Regions from separate parts of the Luteibacter aegosomatissinici genome, predicted to be linked through region 2. Evidence: predicted binding sites of a transcription regulator. Region 2 holds the regulator's gene; each other region holds the start of a gene.
What was found. The regulator FliA, encoded in region 2, starts transcription of late flagellar genes. The targets are predictions, from matches to a motif close to TAAAGTTTNNCNNNCNNNGGCCGATAA.
Positions count from the first base shown of each region.

Region 1: the regulator FliA is predicted to act here: its motif matches at 2,059-2,085, upstream of L2Y97_RS06605 (STAS domain-containing protein).
Region 3: the regulator FliA is predicted to act here: its motif matches at 2,921-2,947, upstream of L2Y97_RS21535 (GGDEF domain-containing protein).

Region 1 is NZ_CP095742.1:1,499,404-1,505,441, forward strand. It holds gene pdxR (MocR-like pyridoxine biosynthesis transcription factor PdxR) at 1-727, opposite strand, end outside; gene L2Y97_RS06595 (GNAT family N-acetyltransferase) at 800-1,231, shown strand; gene L2Y97_RS06600 (FMN-dependent NADH-azoreductase) at 1,397-2,014, shown strand; gene L2Y97_RS06605 (STAS domain-containing protein) at 2,120-2,437, shown strand; gene L2Y97_RS06610 (response regulator) at 2,453-2,815, shown strand; gene L2Y97_RS06615 (chemotaxis protein CheA) at 2,857-4,839, shown strand; gene L2Y97_RS06620 (chemotaxis protein CheW) at 5,043-5,555, shown strand; gene L2Y97_RS06625 (methyl-accepting chemotaxis protein) at 5,601-6,038, shown strand, end outside.
Region 2 is NZ_CP095742.1:3,718,486-3,724,523, forward strand. It holds gene L2Y97_RS16700 (flagellar motor protein) at 1-29, opposite strand, end outside; gene L2Y97_RS16705 (chemotaxis protein CheA) at 31-2,145, opposite strand; gene L2Y97_RS16710 (protein phosphatase CheZ) at 2,153-2,794, opposite strand; gene cheY (chemotaxis response regulator CheY) at 2,804-3,205, opposite strand; gene L2Y97_RS16720 (RNA polymerase sigma factor FliA) at 3,236-3,967, opposite strand; gene L2Y97_RS16725 (MinD/ParA family protein) at 3,964-4,839, opposite strand; gene flhF (flagellar biosynthesis GTPase FlhF) at 4,909-6,038, opposite strand, start outside.
Region 3 is NZ_CP095742.1:4,810,404-4,816,441, forward strand. It holds gene L2Y97_RS21530 (methyl-accepting chemotaxis protein) at 1-987, opposite strand, end outside; gene L2Y97_RS21535 (GGDEF domain-containing protein) at 1,062-2,894, opposite strand; gene L2Y97_RS21540 (histidine phosphatase family protein) at 3,053-3,670, opposite strand; gene L2Y97_RS21545 (DksA/TraR family C4-type zinc finger protein) at 3,711-3,977, opposite strand; gene L2Y97_RS21550 (alpha-L-fucosidase) at 4,113-5,564, opposite strand; gene L2Y97_RS21555 (VOC family protein) at 5,728-6,038, opposite strand, start outside.

The sequences.
Region 1 (6,038 bases), 2.2 Mb from region 2:
CCTCGACCACCAGGCCGTCGTCGTCGACGGGCACCGGTGCCAGGCGGAAGCCGGCACGCTCCAGGAAGATCCGCGCGAGCAGGTAGCCGGGATCTTCGTACCAGCCCGTATCACCGGCCGAAAGCAACGTTCGCCGGACGAGATCAAGCGCACCGCGGTAGCCGGTCGTGACGAACACCTGCTCGTGCGTGCATGCGATGCCGCGCGAAATGCCGAGGTACGTAGCGATGGCGCGGCGCAACGGCTCATGTCCGGACGGATCGGGGTAGGTCATGGCCGAGGTGTGCAGGTTGCGCTGGTGGCGGCCACAGAGGCGTGCCCAGGTCTTTCGCGGGAAGGCATCGAGGGCAGGCAGGCCCAACTGGAATGGTGCCATGCCCGTTTCGGCGAACGCGGTTGCCGGCCCACGTTCCGTCGCCGGTGAGGTGCTTACCGGCGGGACGCTTTCGCTAAGCGTGCCGAGCCCAGGCGCAACCACGGTCCCCGCAGCACCCCGGGTCAGCAGGTAACCCTCGCTGACCAGGACCTGGAATGCCATCTCCACGGTGCCTCGCGCCAGCCCCGTCTCGCTGGACAGCGCCCGGACCGATGGCACCCGGTCCCCCGGGTTGAGCCGGCCAGCCGCAATCGCGTCGCGTACGTGGTGGTAGAGCTGCAGGTACATGGGCGCGCCGTGGTCGCGGAGGGGCGTGAGCGCGCCAAGGCCTTTCGTCGATGTCCTAGTCATAAATCCCATTCTTGCACCTATGCCATGGGACATCAGTCTCCTACCGTAGGCCACGGACAACAAGGAACTCCCGTGGATACCTATCTGATCGGTCACATCGAAACGGACCAGGATTACCAGGCCTGTTTCGAGGTCATGCATGAACTGCGCCCCCACTTGCCCGATGCCGCGACGTTTGCGATGAGGGCGCGGCGCCAGGCTGCGCAAGGCTACCGACTGCTGGCGGCATGGCATCGCGAGAGGGCGGTGGCGCTGGCCGGTTACCGGATCATGGAGAACCTGCTGTATGGCCGGTTCCTCTACGTGGATGACCTGGTCGCCAGCGAAGCAACCCGTGGGCAAGGCCTTGGTGGGGACCTGCTTGCCGAACTTCGCGAGGAAGGCCGCCGGCAAGGCTGCGCGTTCCTGGTGCTGGATACCGCGCTGGCGAACGCACTGGGCCAACGCTTCTATTTCCGCCAGGGACTGCTCGCCCGTGGCATGCATTTCAGCCAGGCGCTGTAGCGCTGGCGGACGTGCGCGCGCTACTCGCGGATCGCTTCACCCGTGCGGCGATCGAAGGACTCTGCTTTGCCATCGAGCTGATGAACCGCTTCAACGCCCTGACCGTTGCGTACGCATGATCGTCGCGGCGCCGGCATCGCTTTCCTACTCCCTGGAGACCCACCAATGAAGATCCTGCATATCGATTGCAGCCCGCGTCCCGAGTCGTTTAGCCGGGCGCTCTCCGCCGGCATCGTGGACCGGATGTTGGATTCGCAGCCTTCCGCGACCGTCGTGCGCCGTGACCTGGGGCGGTTCCCCATTCCGCACGCGGAGGAGGAGTACGCGCGGATCCTGTCGTCGCCGGAGGCGCTGATACATGGTCAGGACAGCGAGGCGCTTGAGCTTTCCGAGCAGATCATCGCCGAGCTTGAGCGGGCTGACATCGTGGTCATCGGTACGCCGATGAACAATTTCACCGTGCCATCGGTGTTGAAGGCGTGGATCGACCAGGTCCTTCGCTTTGAACGCACGTTCACTGCCGCGGGCCAGGGCAAGAAGATCGGTCTATTGAAGGACCGGCCGGTGTACATCGCCGTGGCATCTGGCGGTTTCTTCGCCGGCGATCGCGCCAACCAGCCGGATTTCCTGCGGCCTTACCTCACGGCAGCCCTGGGGTGTATCGGGCTGCACACGCTGCACTTCCTGCCGCTGCAGGGCACGGCCTTCCTGGCATCCGATGCCATGGCCCAGGCCTTCGATGAACTCCTCGCCACCTTCGACAGCCTGGCGGCGGCCGCCTGACCCCGTCCGCGATATATCGCCCGGTGCATCGCGCAACCATTGCCTAAAGCTTTCCCCCCAAGGGCCGATAAGCCATTCGAACGACCCCCCGGGCACGGTAGAACCATGGCGAAGAAACCCACCCAAGACGCAACCCCGGCGCCGCTCGCGCTGGAAGCGGACCTGCGTATCGGCGCGGCTCCGGCCCTGCGCGATAGCCTGCTGGCGGCCCTCGAGGCCGGCAAAGCGGTGCAGCTCGATGGCGCCGCGGTGGCGCAGGTGGATACGGCGGCCCTGCAGGTGCTGGCGGCGTTCAGCCGCGATGCCCGCGCGGCCAGCGTGCCGGTGGCCTGGCTGGGTGCCAGCGATACCCTTCGCCGTGGCGTCACGGTGCTGGGGCTTAATGCATTGATTGAACTGCCGGCGCCAGCCGGCGTGAACTGAAGGTAGAGCAGACCGATGGCTAAGATTCTTGCGGTAGACGACTCGGCTTCCATGCGCAGCATGGTGGCATTCACCCTGCGTGGCGCCGGCCATGACGTGGACGAGGCCGATAACGGCCAGAACGCGCTCGATACCGCGGCCGCGAACAAGTACGACCTGATCCTGGCCGACGTGAACATGCCGGTGATGGACGGCATCACGATGGTTCGCGAAATCCGCACCCGTGCGGGCTACAGCGGCGTGCCCATCCTCATGCTCACCACCGAGTCGGACACGAACAAGAAGATGGAAGGCAAGGCCGCCGGCGCGACGGGTTGGCTGGTGAAGCCGTTCGATCCCGACCAGCTGCTGGCCACCGTGGCCCGCGTGCTCGGTTAATCCACTGATCCAAACGTTCCGGTTTATTCCAGGGTTTTCCCATGTCCAAAGTCGATCTGGCGCAATTCCACAAGGCGTTCCACGAGGAGAGCCTCGATGGCCTCGACGCCATGGAGCAGGCGCTGCTCGCGCTGGATGAGGGCGCGGACGATCCGGAACTGATCAACGTCGTGTTCCGCGCCGCCCACTCGATCAAGGGCGGCTCGGCCACGTTCGGCTTCAACGATGTCGCCGCGTTCACCCACGTGGCCGAAAACCTGATGGACGAGGTCCGTAGCGGCCGCCGCCCGATGGAAAAGGCCGTGGTGGAGCTGCTGCTCCGCTCGGGCGACATCATCCGCGACATGCTTTCGCTGCAGATGGCGGGCCAGCCGGGTGCCACGGCGGAAAGCCAGGCGTTACTCGCCGAGCTGTCGGCCATGGTTTCGGGCGGCACCGCCGCACCGGGCGCCGCGGCCGCGAAGGCTGCCGCACCCGCCGAAACCATCGAAGGGTGGGACATCGCGTTCCGCCCCTTCGATTACCTGCTGAAGACGGGCAACGACCCGGCGCGCATGTTCCGCGAGCTCGAGGCCATGGGCCCGCTCACCGTGAGCGCCGATGTCTCGACGCTGCCTTCGCTGAAGGATATGGATCCTTCGTCGTCTTACCTTGCCTACACGCTCGGTCTCTCCGCCGGTGCCAAGCGCGCCGCGGTGGAAGGCGTGTTCGATTGGGTGGATGGCGATTGCGACCTCACGATTACCCCGCGTGTTGCGGCGGCGCCTGCGCCTGCCGTGGCCGCACCCGCTGCGCCCGCCGCAGCCGCCGCACCGCGCGCCGTGCGTGATGTGGCCACCAACAGCGAGGCCAGCTCGGTCCGCGTGGGTATCGAAAAGATCGATACGCTGATCAACCTGGTCGGCGAGCTGGTGATCACCCAGTCCATGCTCAGCCAGTTCCACGATGGCGTTTCCGACGCCCAGCTGGAAATGCTCCGCCAGGGCCTGGCCCAGCTCGGCCGCCACACGCGCGAGCTGCAGGAAAGCGTGATGAGCATCCGCATGCTGCCGATCAGCACGGTGTTCAATCGCTTCCCGCGCCTGGTCCGCGACCTGGCGCAGAAGCTGGACAAGAAAGTGGTGCTCGACCTGCGTGGCGAAGGCACCGAACTGGACAAGACCGTGCTCGAGAAGATCGGCGATCCGCTGGTCCACCTCGTGCGCAACGCGATCGACCATGGCCTGGAAGTGCCGGCCAAGCGCCAGGCCGCCGGCAAGGGCGATACCGGCACGCTGCGCATGGAGGCCTTCCACCGTGGCGGCTCCATCGTGGTGGAAGTAGGCGACGACGGCGCGGGCCTGAACCGTGATGCCATCGTGGCCAAGGCCGTACAGCGCGGCATCATCGCCTCGGGCGATGGCATGAGCGATGACCAGGTCGCCGAACTCATTTTTGAAGCGGGCTTCTCCACCGCCGCCGCCACCACCGATCTCTCGGGCCGTGGCGTGGGCATGGATGTGGTCCGCCGCAACGTCATGGACCTGGGCGGCACCGTCGCCATTTCCAGCAAGCACGGGCAAGGCACGACGTTCACCATCACCCTGCCGCTCACGCTGGCCATCATCGATGGCCTCACCGCCGCGGTGGGCGAGGAAACCTACATCGTGCCGCTGGTTTCCATCGTGGAATCGGTGCAGGTCAAACCCGATGCGCTGCGCAGCGTGGTCGGCGGCGGCGAGCTGTTCCGCTTCCGCGACGAGTGGCTGCCGATCATCCGCCTCTACGATGTGTTCGGCTGCAGCGGTACCCGCCGTGCCGTCGATGAGGGCATCGTCATCGTGGTGGAAGGCGAGGGCACTCGCATCGGCCTGTTCGTGGACGAGCTGATCGGCCAGCAGCAGGCCGTGGTGAAGTCCCTGGAAGCCAATTACCGCCGTGTGGCCGGTATTTCCGGCGCCACCATCCTGGCCGATGGCTCGGTGGCCCTGATCACCGACATTACCGGCCTGGTCCGCATGCAGGGTCGCCGCAAGGCCGCCTGACCGGTAGGAGCCCACCCTGTGGGCGACATCTTCTCGCCCCATCGCGACAGGCCCTGAGGCGCTGTCGCGAACGGCGTCGCCCACAGCGTGGGATCCTACATGGTTGGTTTTCGGCAAAAAATTTCCACTCAAGATCTGGATTTCCCGGTCGATACCCCTTTGAGGGGTCCCGAACCGCCGCACCGATCCGCAGTGGGAACACAATGAACCAGCCAGCCAGCACCGCCACCGTGGCCGATGAAGCCGCGCAGTACCTGACCGTCAACCTCGGCAACGAGGAATACGGCGTCGATATCCTCGCCGTTCGCGAGATCCGTGGCTGGACGCCGGTCACCCGCATCCCCCAGGCCCCCGGCTACGTGCTGGGCGTGCTGAACCTCCGTGGCGCCATCGTGCCCGTGCTGGACCTGCGCCTGCGCTTTGGGCTGGCCCGCGAGGAATACACCGCCACCACCGTCTGCGTGATCGTCATGGTCGCCGGCCGCCAGTTTGGCGTGGTCGTGGATGCCGTTTCCGACGTGGTCGAAGTGTCCCCCTCGGGCATCCGTCCCGTGCCGGACATGGGCACCACCGTGGATACCGAATACCTGAAGGGCCTGACGTCCGTGGGCGAGCGCATGGTGCTCCTGCTCGACGTCGACCGCCTGCTGCAGCCGCAGGATGCCCAGATGCTGGAAGCCGCCCTGGCCTCCGCCGATACGAAAGCCGTGGCCTGAGGCCACGGTTAGCTCGCCTTCGAAAACCTTCGAACTGGAATCGTAATGAAGAAGTTGAAGCTGAAGATCCCCGCCCTGACGGTCCGTGGCCGCCTGTACGGCGTGCTCGGCCTGATGGCCGCCATGCTGATCGGCGGTGCCGCCGTCGGCCTCGGTGCCATGTACCTCCAGAACGAAGGCATGCGCCAGGTGTACGAGGAAGAGCTCGTCCCGGCAAACCTGCTTAGCCAGGTCAGCACGCAGGCACTGATGTCGTTCGTGGTGCTCGGCGAAGGCGCGAGCAAGGCCACCGACAAGAGCGTGGTCGCGCAGAAGCTGGGCGAGTTCGACAAGCTGCAGGCATCCATGAACAAGCTCAAGGATGACTTCAAGAAGATGCCGATGTCCCCGGACATCAAGAAGCTCTACGACAAGTGGCAGGCCACCAACGATGATTACGCGTCGGCCAAGAGCGATGTCATCGATGCGCTGAAGCAGGGTGAC
Region 2 (6,038 bases):
ATCGTGCCGACGACGCTCACGATATCCATATCAGACAGCCATCCTCAGGCTGGGCAGCACCTGGCCACTGTCATCGGCCAGGCCTGCGAGGTCGAGTACAAGCGAGATGCGCCCGTCACCGGTGATGGTCGCGCCGGCCACGCCAGGCACTTCCTTCAGGAACGGGCCGAGCGGCTTGGCCATCACGTCTTCACGGCCGAGCACTTCATCCACCAGGCAGCCCAGCGTTTGATGGCCGATCTGCACGACGACCACATGGCCTCCCCTGCCCTTTACGCCCGCCCAGTTGCCCAGGTCAGCAAGCGGTAGCGCGCGGTTGCGGTGCGCGGCAACGATGCGGCCATCCAGCTCCTGCACCTGGCCTTCGGAGAGCTCAAAGACCTCGGCGACGTTGGACATGGGCAGGCTCAGCAGGCGGTTACCCACGCGGATCATGAGCACGCGCAGGATGGCGAGGGTCAACGGGACCGACAGGCGCACCGTGCTGCCATGGCCTACCCGTGAGTCGATCGACAGCGTACCGCCGAGTTCGACGATCTTGGTCTTGACCACGTCCATGCCGACGCCGCGGCCAGAGATATCCGATACCTGGCTGGCGGTGGAGAAACCCGGGCGAAACACGATCTCGTAGCATTCACGCTCATCGAGTCGTGCAGCCTGTTCTTCGTCCATCAGGCCCTTCTCGACGGCCTTGCGACGCAGGACCTCGGGATCCATGCCCTTGCCATCGTCGGTGACCGTAATGACGATGCGATCGCCATACTGTCCGGCGGCGAGGCGCACCGTGCCAGAACGTGACTTACCAGCCTGCTCGCGCACATCGGGCATTTCAATGCCGTGGTCCACGGCGTTGCGCAGCAAATGCACGAGCGGATCGGCCAGCGCTTCGACCACGGTGCGGTCGATATCGGTGTCTTCACCCTCGGTGACGAGTTCGATTTCCTTGCCCAACTGGCGTGCCAGGTCGCGCACGATGCGCGGGAAACGGGAGAACAGCTTGCCGACCGGCTGCATGCGCATGCGCAGCACGGCGTTCTGCAGGTCTTCGGCCACGCGCTCGAGTTCACCGATGGCGCGCTCCATCGGATCGTTGGTGCCACGCGGCGCTAGGTTCGTCAGGCGGTTGCGAACCAGGACGAGTTCGCCGGCCGCATCGACCAGGCTGTCGAGGCGGTGTGTGTCGACGCGGACCGTGGTGTCGGCGGCGGCAGTGGGTTGACGTTTTTCGGTGGCGGGCGCGGGTTTCGGTTTGGTCGCTGTAACGGCTGGTGCTTCGACCGGCGACGTCGCGGCAATCGGAGTGGCTGCGGGCGACGTGTGAGCAGGGGCGTCGTTGATCGCGGGCGAGCCCGCTCCTAGAGGGGTTTCGCCATTCGCGGACGGTGCGGCTGCCGATGGGTCAGCGGTGCCGCTGGGGGCGCCGGTGCCGTAGAGCTGGTCGAGCAACGCTTCGAACTCGTCGTCGCTGATAGTGTTGCTTTCGGGCGCGGGGGCGGCCGCTTCTGCAACCGGCTCGGCGGGCGCCACGGCATCGGCACCGGGGGCGCCCGTGCCGTACAGCGAATCGAGCAGCGATTCGAATTCGTCGTCGGAGATGGTGCCGGACTCAACCGGTGCAGGTGCACGTTCGGTGCGCGCTGCGTCGAGCATCGCCTCGAACTCATCTTCGATGGGGTCGTACGCCTTGGCTGGTGCCGATACCGCAGCGGCCTTTGGCGCGCTGACAGGTACGGCGAGCGCGACCGGCGCCGCCGATGCCGCGCGGCCGGGTACGACCAGGCGATCGAGCAGCGAACGCGGCGCAGGCTCGGCCGGCACCCCGGCATCGGCCGCACGCATCATGTCGTTCAGCAGATCGAGCGACTCGAGCAAGGCATCCATCAAGGCAGCATTGAGCACGAGCGCGCCATTACGCGCCTCGTTCAGCAGATCCTCCGCACGGTGGCACAGTTCCACCATGGCGTTCAGGCCAAGGAAGCCCGCACCGCCCTTCACGGTATGGAACGCACGGAACACCGCGTTCAGGAGCTCGCTATCCTCCGGCGAGGCCTCGAGATCCACGAGCTGTTCGCCCAGGGTCTCAAGTAGTTCGCGGGCCTCGATCAGGAAGACGTTGAGCAGCTCGTTGTCCAGCTCCACGCTCATGGCGGGCTCAGAAACCGAATTCGCTGAGCAGGCGATCCACTTCGTCCTGGCTGACCTTGTCGGCGGCGGGCGCATTGGCACCTGCCAGCGAACCGGTCAGGCGCACCAGCTCCACCAGCGAGTTTTCGACCTTGGCCATGAAGGCCTCGACCTGGGCAACGCGCTGGCCGGAAAGATCCTGCCAGGACTGCGCTTCCACCATTTCGCCGAAGCCGATATCGCAGTTCTGGGCAAAATCACCCACGCGCACCGCCAGCGACGTGGCATTGGCGGTGAATGCGGGATCGGCCTGGTCGAGCACGAGAAGCTCGTCGGCCTGCCTGGCGAGCGCCTGTGCCTGCGGGCGAAGTTTCTCACTGAAGTCGAGCGTGCGATGCGCCGCCTGCGAGCTCATCTCGAGCACATCGCGCAGGTGTTTGCGCGCATCGCTCATGGTGCCAGGCACGCCATCGCTGGAAATATCCGAAGCAAGGCGGCGGGCGGATTCGTGCAGGTCGCGTGCGAGGTGGCCCAGGGCCAGGAACAAATGCTGTTCGCGGCTGCGCAGCAGGCGATCGAGCGCTTGCTCGAAGGCCGCGCTGTCGTCGGCATCGAGTAGCTCGCGCAGTTCGGGTGCCACGTCCTGGCCAGCGGAAATCATCGTATTCATGTTAGTCCCTTAGCCCGCGGCCGCGGCGAGGCGTTCAAAGATCTTGTCGAGCTTTTCCTTGAGCGTGACAGCCGTGAACGGCTTCACGACGTAACCATTCACGCCGCTCTGCGCGGCGGCAATGATCTGGTCGCGGTTGTTCTCGGCGGTCACCATCAGCACCGGCAGCGATTTCAGGTTGGCGTCCGCGCGGATGGCCCGGAGCAGGTCGATGCCGGTCATGTTCGGCATGTTCCAGTCGGTGACCACCAGATCGATCGGCTGCGAGCGCAGCAGTGCCAGCGCCGCGTTACCGTCCTCCGCTTCCTGGATGAGCGTGTTGGTGAAACCCAGCTCTACCAGCAAGTTACGGACGATTCGCCGCATGGTGGAGAAATCGTCCACCACGAGGATTTTCATGTTCTTGTCCAAAGCGCTCTCCGCCTTACAGCCGCGTATTTCTTAGTGTTTGTCTTTCCAACCCGACATGCGAGCCCGGAGACGGATCAGGGCCTGGCCATGGATCTGGCACACGCGCGATTCGCTAACTCCCAGCACCGCACCGATTTCCTTCAGGTTGAGTTCTTCATCGTAGTACAGCGACATCACCAGCTTTTCGCGCTCGGGCAGCCCGTCGATCGATTCGGCGAGCGCGCTGCGCATGCCGTCCTGCTCGAACAAGCCATCCGGGCCCGAAGCGTCCGGGTCGGCAACGTCGATGGCGGAACCTTCGTCGCCCTCGGGCGCCGTCAGGCTCAGCAACCGCGCGCTCGCCGCGTCTGCCAGGATCTGGTTGTATTCCATGGCGTCGATGCCGAGGCGCTTCATCACCTCAAGATCGTCGGCATCGCCACCGGTTTCGTTCTCAATCTGCCTCGTTACTTCCGCCACCTCGCGCAATTTCCTGTGGACAGAGCGCGGGGTCCAGTCCGTCTTGCGCAGTTCATCCAGCATGGCGCCACGTATGCGGATACCCGCATAGGTTTCGAAGCTGGCCGCGCGCGTCGGCGAATAATTCCTTGCCGCCTCAAGCAAACCGATCATGCCAGCCTGCATCAGGTCGTTTGCATCGACGCTGGGCGGCAGGCGGCCCATCAGGTGATAGGCGATCCGGCGCACCAGCGGCGCATGCGTTTTTACCAGTTGATCGGCCGGAACCTTAGTGATTTCAAGGTATTCGCTCGCGACACTCACAACGGCAGCCCTCCCCCCACGTGCTCACGCCCGGCAAAAAAGCCGATGCGACCCTGACCACGGGGTTCGGGTTCACCCCATGTATCGACCGACCTGGCCAAATTCTTGAATCCCACCGCCGAACGGCTGCTCGGCCAGGCTTCGACCACTGCCGACTGGCGGCGGATCGCCTGGCGCAGGTACTCGTCGTGCGGCACCATGCCCATGAAATCGAGCGACACATCCAGGAAGCGGTTGGTCACCCGGGAAAGCTTTTCGAACAGCTGGCGCCCTTCCTGCGCATGGCGGACCATGTTGGCCACGATGCGGAAACGGTTCACCGCGAACTCGCGCGACAGCACCTTGATCAGTGCATAGGCGTCGGTCAGCGAAGCCGGTTCGTCGCAGACCACGACCACGACCTCGTCCGAGGCGGCGGCGAACATCGACACGCTGTCGGAAATGCCGGCCGCGGTATCCACGATCAGGTATTCCGGCGCCAGCGGGTATTCGTCGAAGGCGCGAATGACCGCGGCATGCTCGATGTTGGGCAACTGGGCCATGCGGCGCGTGCCCGACGTGGCCGGGATCACCTTCAGGCCATGCGGCGCTTCGAGCACCAGATCCTCGATGGCGCAGGCGCCTTCCAGCATATGACCCAGGTGGCGGGTGGGCTGCAGGCCCAGCAGCACATCGATGTTGGCCATGCCGAGGTCGGCATCCAGCAGGAGGACGTCGCGGCCCCCCATGGCCAGGGCCATGCCGAGGTTCACGGCCACCGTGGTCTTGCCCACGCCGCCCTTGCCGCCCGCGATCGCGATGCTGCGCGTGGGCCGGCGGTCGGCGAGCCAGTTGAGTCCGGCGGCCTGGGAGTTGTCGACGTGTGTGGTCATGAAGGAATTCACTGCCGTGAAAGAAGTTGCGGTTGCGGTTGCCGTAGTCACGTTCGTTACGTTCTGCGATCAGGCCAGGGCCGGGGCGGACGCGAAGCCGAAACGATCGGCAAGTATGGCGTCATCCGGTTCGTCGTTGCGCTGTTTGAGCATCTGGGCTGCCAGGCAGACCAGCTTGCGCGCGTCGGCGGAGGCAATGTCCTCAGGCACGCGCTGGCCATCCGTGGTGTAGTCCAACGGCATGCCATGCCGGATAAGGGCTGACAGTGCGCCGCCCAGCAGCGGCGCCTCGTCGAGTTTGGTCAGGATGGCGCTCTGCGGATTGAGCGGCGCATAGGCGCGCACGGCGTTATCAATCGCCTGGGCCTGCGCGTTGGCGGCCAGCACGAGGCAGACACGCACATCGGCCATGGCCCGGAGCGTCTCGAACTGCTGCTGCAGCTTCGGGTCGTTGCCAGCCAGGCCCGCCGTATCGATCAGCACCGTGTGCTTGCCGCGCAGCTGCAACAGCACGTTACGCAGGCTCTGGGCATCGTGCGCGTTGTACACGCGCACGCCGAGCAGGCGGCCGTAGTGTTCCAGCTGGGCGCCGGCACCGATGCGGTACTGGTCGGCACTGATCAGGGCCACGTTGGATGCGCCATGGCGGAGCACCGCACGGGCGGCGAGCTTGGCAATGCTGGTGGTCTTGCCGACGCCCGTGGTGCCGACGAACGCGGTAATGCCGCCGCCGACGGTATCGAAGTTGCGGCCGCTGGTGCGGATGTTGCGCGACAGGATGCCCAGTGGCAGGTAACGCGCCTGCTCGGCCGTCATGGTGTCCGGCAGTTCGGCGCAGAGCGCGCGGGCGACGTCGCCATCGATGCCCAGGCGAGTCATCTCACGCAGCACGCGGGCGCGCAGCGGGTTCTGCCGGTCCATCTGGTTCCAGGCCAGCGCGGAGAGCTGCACTTCCAGCATCTCGCGCAGGTTATTGATCTCGGCGCGCATGCCGTTCACGGCCGTATCGTTCTGCGGCGCAGCCACGGTCGCGGCGCGAACCACGTCAGCAACGCTGGCGGCCAGCGCGGCGGATGACTGGCGCTGCGGCGCGTTGGCCGACTGGGGCGCCGCCCCCTTTGTGGCGCGCTCGACAGCGGCGGCCGTCGCGGCGCGCGCCTGGTCGACACGGGCGATGCGCTCGGCTTCGCGGCTGTCAC
Region 3 (6,038 bases), 1.1 Mb from region 2:
CTGGTTGGCGGCCGTGGCATGACCGAGTCCACCACGTACGGCTTCGGCCATGTCGCGCATGGAGGTCGAGGTGTGTTCGAGGTGTTCGGCCTGCGTGCGCGTGCGGTCGTTCAATGCATCGTTACCGCGTGCAATGCCGCTAGCGGCGCTGGCAACGTGATCGGCACGATCGCGGACCTGCACCACGACGTTGCCGAGCTGCGCATCCATCGCGGACAACGAGGACAGGAGCTGACCAATCTCATCATCGCGGCCCACATCGATCGCCGTGCCCAGTGAACCACGCGCGATCGCTGCGGCGACCCCGGTGGCCTGGCGGAGGCGACGGTGCAGCGAACGAATGATGGCGATATCGACGACACTGGCGAGCAGCAGCGCGATAGCCAGAAGCACGGCGGAAAGGACGGCACCGTGGCTCACCGCGGCCTGCTGCGCATCCGCCTCCGCCTTGCCACCGGCGAGCGCCAGCTGGAACAGGTTGGAGAAGTCACTCTTCAGCGGACCCACCGCCGACTGCACGTCGTTGGAGAGCTGCAGCGGCGCGATCTCGTACTGCTCCGCCTTCAACAATTCGACCACCCCATCGACAGCGGCATCGGCCGCCTTGCGATGCTCGGCCGCGAGGGCCACCAGCTTCTTCTGTTGTTGGCCAAGTCCGCTGGCTTCCAGTTCCTTCCACTGTTTGTCGATGTCGTGCCGGTTCGCGCCAATCGCCGTCACCGCGTCGTCGGTGGCGGACGGCAGCTTGGCGAGCGTGGCGTGCACCAGCGCGTCGAGCAGGTCGTTGTAGTCGTTCTGGATGTGGCCGACGGCGGCGACCGGGGCCAGGGTTTCGCCGACCACCGATTGCAAACGGGCGTTGGCCTGGCGCAGTTGCACGCCGCCGACGATCCACAGGGCGAGTAGCAACAGGATCGTACCGGCAAGGCGGAGGGCGAGACGGGTGCGAAGCGTCAGCGTGGGCAAGGTGGCCTGGGGGAGGCGCATGGCGGTGCTCGGAGCGGTTGGGGATACCCCGGCATCGGCCGCAAATTCGGCAACTTTAGCGCCGACTCGCAAAATTACTCTTTTATTTCAGTGAGTTGAATTCTTCGTGGCGCGAGGATGTCGGCATCGTTTCGCCACTCGACCACGTGCATGCCGAGCTGCGCATTCTTGGCCACGCGCTTGGCCGATGCGGCCAGGCTGGCGACCATTTCGGCATCGGCGGGGAACGCGTCACCGAAGCAGGCCACGCCGACGGCCACCGTGGTGATGGGGAAAAAGCGGCGGTGCCCGTGGCGGTCTTCGCTATCGATGCCGCCACGCACGCGGTCGCCTTCATCGAACAGCGCACCGGCACTTGCGTTGAAACGCTGACGCATGGCATCGCAGCGCGCAGGCCAGTCCATGCCCTGAAACACCACCATGAAATCGTCGCCACCGATGTGGCCGACGAAGTCTGCGTCCTGGCGCAGGTCACCCGTGAGCACGCCGGCCAGCAACCGGATCATTTCATCGCCACGGAAGTAGCCGTACTGGTCGTTGAAGGGTTTGAAGTTATCCAGATCGAAGTAGGCAACCGCGAAGGGGCGCGCCGCCTGTAGCAAGCGGTGGATATGTTCGGTGACCGGGAGGTTGCCCGGCAGGAAGGTCAACGGGTTCGCATAACGCGCCGCCTCCACCCTGATTTCAGTGACACGACGCACGAGCGATTCGCCAGTCCCCAGGCCGAGATACATCCCGCCCGACGTGATGACGAATCCATCGCTGAGGTAACGCTGGTCTTCGCCACGCAGGATATCGGCCATGCTCTGCAACGGCATGTCCTCCGGGCAAACCAGGGGCTCGGCGTGCATGAAACTCGTGCAGGGCTTGCGGCCATACAGCTCCCGCGCGAACGGCTGCGCCATGCGTTCGGTAAAGGTGCGGCGGTTGATGATGCCGACGGGTACGCCGGCATCCACCACCGCCACGGCGTGCAGACGGGGATGTGCGACGAAGATGTCGGCCACGTCATCGTTGCTTTGCCGGGGGGCAACCGGCGGCGCTTCCACCAGCATATGCCCTGCGGTGAATGGCCGGGCCGACACCGGGCCGACCGGTTGTGGCGGCACAGGTACGTGCGTGCGTGCAAAGGCGCTGGCCAGGTGTTCCGCAATATCGCCGGCCGGCTCGCTGGAGGGCCGTGCTATGAGAAAGCCTTGTGCATACGGAATGCCAAGCTCGCGCAGCATGCGCAAGTCGGCCTCGTCCTCCACGCCCTCGCCGACCAGGTCAGCACCCAGCGTCTCCGCCACCGAACACAACGCGCGGACGATGGCGAGCCGCTCGGCACTGCTGGCCAGACCGTTGATCAGGTAGCGATCGATCTTCACCACCTCGGGGTGGATCTCGTTCCACATCTCGAAATTCGAATGGCCGTTGCCGAAGTCGTCCAGTGCGATGCGCACGCCGCGCGCACGCAGGAAGCCCAGCGCGTGTGCAAGCCGGGCGGCGTTCTCCACGATGTCACGCTCAGTAAGTTCGATGGTGACGCGGCCAAGATCGAGCCCCGGCACCGAGAGCGCCGCGATGACGTCATCGGCACCCAGGCCTTCGTGCATCACCGCCTGCGCGCTCAGGTTCACCAGTAGCCGGCCCGGCAGACCAAGCGCAACGAACCGCTCGGCGACGCGATGCGCGGCCATGAGTTCGAACTCGCCCAGCCGCCCGCGGGCGCGCGCCAGATCGAGCAGATCGGTAGGGGTGAGTTCCAGCTGCGGCGCGGCGCAACGGATCAACCCTTCATAGGCCACCACCTCGCCATCATCCACGCGGATGACCGGCTGGAACACGGCCGATAGCGCCGCGCCGGAGAGCACTTGCTCGATCGGCGACGGTTCGCGGTTGGCAGGCGGCTGGCTGTTGGGCATGGCGGGATGGCCGGGGAACTGACCGGTTAACGGCAGCCGTCCTTCTTACTTTAGAAATCCGTTCTAAATCAATTATTTCTGATATGTGACAGTGTGCGTTTCCTCTCCATGAAAACGCCCGTCGTGAGCGCGGCGGTCGAAGCGCCGCGCCAGGCCGCTCAGGCCGCGGTCTCTGCCTTTGCCACGGCAAGCGGATCCAGGTTCCAGGCATCGACCTGCAACGTTCCCTCGCGCACATGCATCGGCGTGTAGCCGCAATTGCCATGGCGGAAGGTCGAGAAGTCGGCGCTGCCATGCAGCGTGCCCAGCAACGCGGAGATGGACTGGCCATGCGTGATGACGGCCACGTTGCGATAGGGGAGCGTAAGCGCATCGTCGAGCGCGGCCATGACCCGGGCGGCGACCTCGCGCAGCGACTCGGAGCCGGGTGCCGTGGCATCGGGATCCGTGCAGCGCACGACGGCCGTCCAGACCGGATCCAGCGCCATCGCATCAAAGTTCTGGCCCTCGAGTTCGCCGAAGGAACGTTCGACCAGGCGCTCATCGACCGAGACGGTACAGCCCGCGATCCCGGCGACGATTTCGGCGGTGTGCAAGGCACGGCCCAGGGTGGACGACACAACATGCTCGATGCCGCGCGCCGCGAGCGCCCGACCCAGGGCCTGCGCTTGCTCGATGCCGGCGGCAGTAAGCGGGCTATCGGCCCTGCCCTGCGCCCGGCGCGCTATGTTCCATTCGGTTTCGCCGTGGCGGCAGACGATCAGGTGTTCAAGCATCGTGGGGACTTCATGGTGCGGGGAACGCCCATGGTAAACCTCAGCGCAACTGGCTGTCCTTGCTGCCGCGCCGGTTATAGCCAGCGAAAGTCGCCGCCTCGTGATCGGCCGCCTCCTGGCAGGCGACGCATAGCCGCACGCCGGGGACGGCCTTGCGCCGCGCCTCGGGGATCGGTTTGTCGCATTCCTCGCAGCGCTCCAGCCCAGGGCCCTTGGCCATGTGGCTGCGCGCGCGCTTCACCGCGTCTTCCACGGTGGCATCGATCTGATCCTGTACGGCGGTATCACCCGCCCATCCCGTAGCCATGCCGCACCTCCGGGCTAAAGACCTGTAAGAGCGCGCTTGCGCGCGATGAGGCCTATATGAAGGCAATAACCTACATTTCAATAGGTTACGCCTTCTCGGCGTGGATCGCGCGCAAGCGCGCTCCTACACGTTCCCTCAGGCCCTGGGTTCGTCGTACAGGCCGAATTCCGTGATGCCTGGCTGGCGGCCCTCTACCCACAGGCGTACGCGCTGGGCGGTGACGCGGGGCACTTCGTGGAACTGGTAGGCCGCGGGCGTCGCACCGCTGGCGATATCCACCCAGATGCCGCCCTGCTCGACCCGCGCCTTGTACGCCGTGATCCGGCTGGTGGTCCCGTAATCAGGATCGCGCGGCTCGATCACGGAAAGCGTGTTGAACGAAATGGGTGCCTCGAAGCGTACTTCGATCCAGCCTTCGGTCTTGCCGCGATCGGCCAGCCAGTAGGTTCGGAAGTTCTCGTCGAAAGCCAGGTCGGGGCCCACGGCTTCATCGCTCGCGCTGGCCCATGCGGGCTTGCCGGCTGCCAGGTTCGGCGTGGTGATGGTCACCTGGCGATCGATGGGAGCGACCTTGCCTTCGGGCTTCCACAGGCTACCGATCTCGGCCAGCCGCGCCACGGCGTTGTCGTCGAAGCGCCCATCGCGGTTTGGCGCGACGTTGAGGATCAGGTTGCAGTGGTTCGCGTTGAACGGCTTCAGCCAGTCATCGACGATGGTTTGTGCGGATGCGAGCTGCGATGTGGGGTACGAGGTTTTCCAGAACCAGTCGCTTTGCAACGTGGTGCCCGATTGCGAGGGCACCGGGCTATCGGGCGGGATCTTCTGCCCGGCGTGCTGCTCATACTGCTTGATATCGGTGTAGTACAGCGCCGTACCTGGGTAGCTGCCCGCGTTGTGGTCGGTAAGCAGGCAATCGGGCTGCAGCGACTTCACCAGGTCGTAGATCTCGCGGTACGGCAGCTCCGCGTACGAGATACGCGACCACGAGGCGTTCCAGCCATCGAGGATCAACGCGGTAAGCGGGCCATAGTTCGTGAGCAGCTCGGTGATCTGCGCCTTGATCAGCGCCACCTTCTCCGGCGTCACCGTACGCGCGCGGATATCCTGGCGCAGGTCGAGGATCGAGAAGTACAGGCAGACCTTGAGCCCGGCCTTGCGGAAGGCGTCGACGTAGGCACGCACCACGTCGTGCGGGTACGACGACTGCATGACATTCGCGCTGCCGGTCTTCGTCGGCCACAGGCAAAAGCCATCGTGGTGTTTCGTGGTGAGGCAGGCGTAGCCCATGTTCGCCGACTTCGCGGCCTTCGCCCATTGCGCCGGGTCAAGATGCTTCGGGTTGAAGAGCTTGGGCGAGAGCAGGGGATCACCCCATTCGCGCTCTTCGAACGTGGCCATGTTGAGGTGGATGAACATGCCGAAGCGAAGTTCGAGAAAGGCTTGCTGCAGATCGCGGAGTTTCGCTGGATCCACCACCACACCGCGTTGTGCGCGCGGCGCTTGCGCAAAAGCCTGCTTCACCGGCCACAGGCCGCTCCCCACCACACTGACCAGCGCCAGCGTCTTCGCAAACTCACGTCGGTTCAACACCCTCTCCCCGCGATGGCATGACGACCGACTTTCACCTTTTGCAAGTGACGCTGTCAATGTCACACAAGCCGCTGCCACCAACTGGCGGGAAAGCTCGCGCGCAAGCGCGCTCCTACACAAGACCTGCGAGAGCCCTTGTAAGAGCGCGCTTGCGCGCGAGTCACGTTGCCGCGGCGCGCATCGCGGCGATATCGATCTTCGTCATGTGCATCAACGCCGCGACGGAGCCGGGGTTCTGCACCAGTTCCTCGATGTCCACGGGACAAATCTGCCACGACAGGCCGAACTTATCCTTCAACCAACCGCACGCCTGGGCTTTCGGATCACCACCTTCGGAAAGCTTTTCCCAGTAATGATCGATCTCCGCCTGGTCCTTGCAGTGCACGACCAGCGACAACGCCTCATTGAATTTGAAGAGGGGGCCGCCGTTCAACGCCGTGACCGGCTCGCCATCGAGCTCGAATGCCGCGG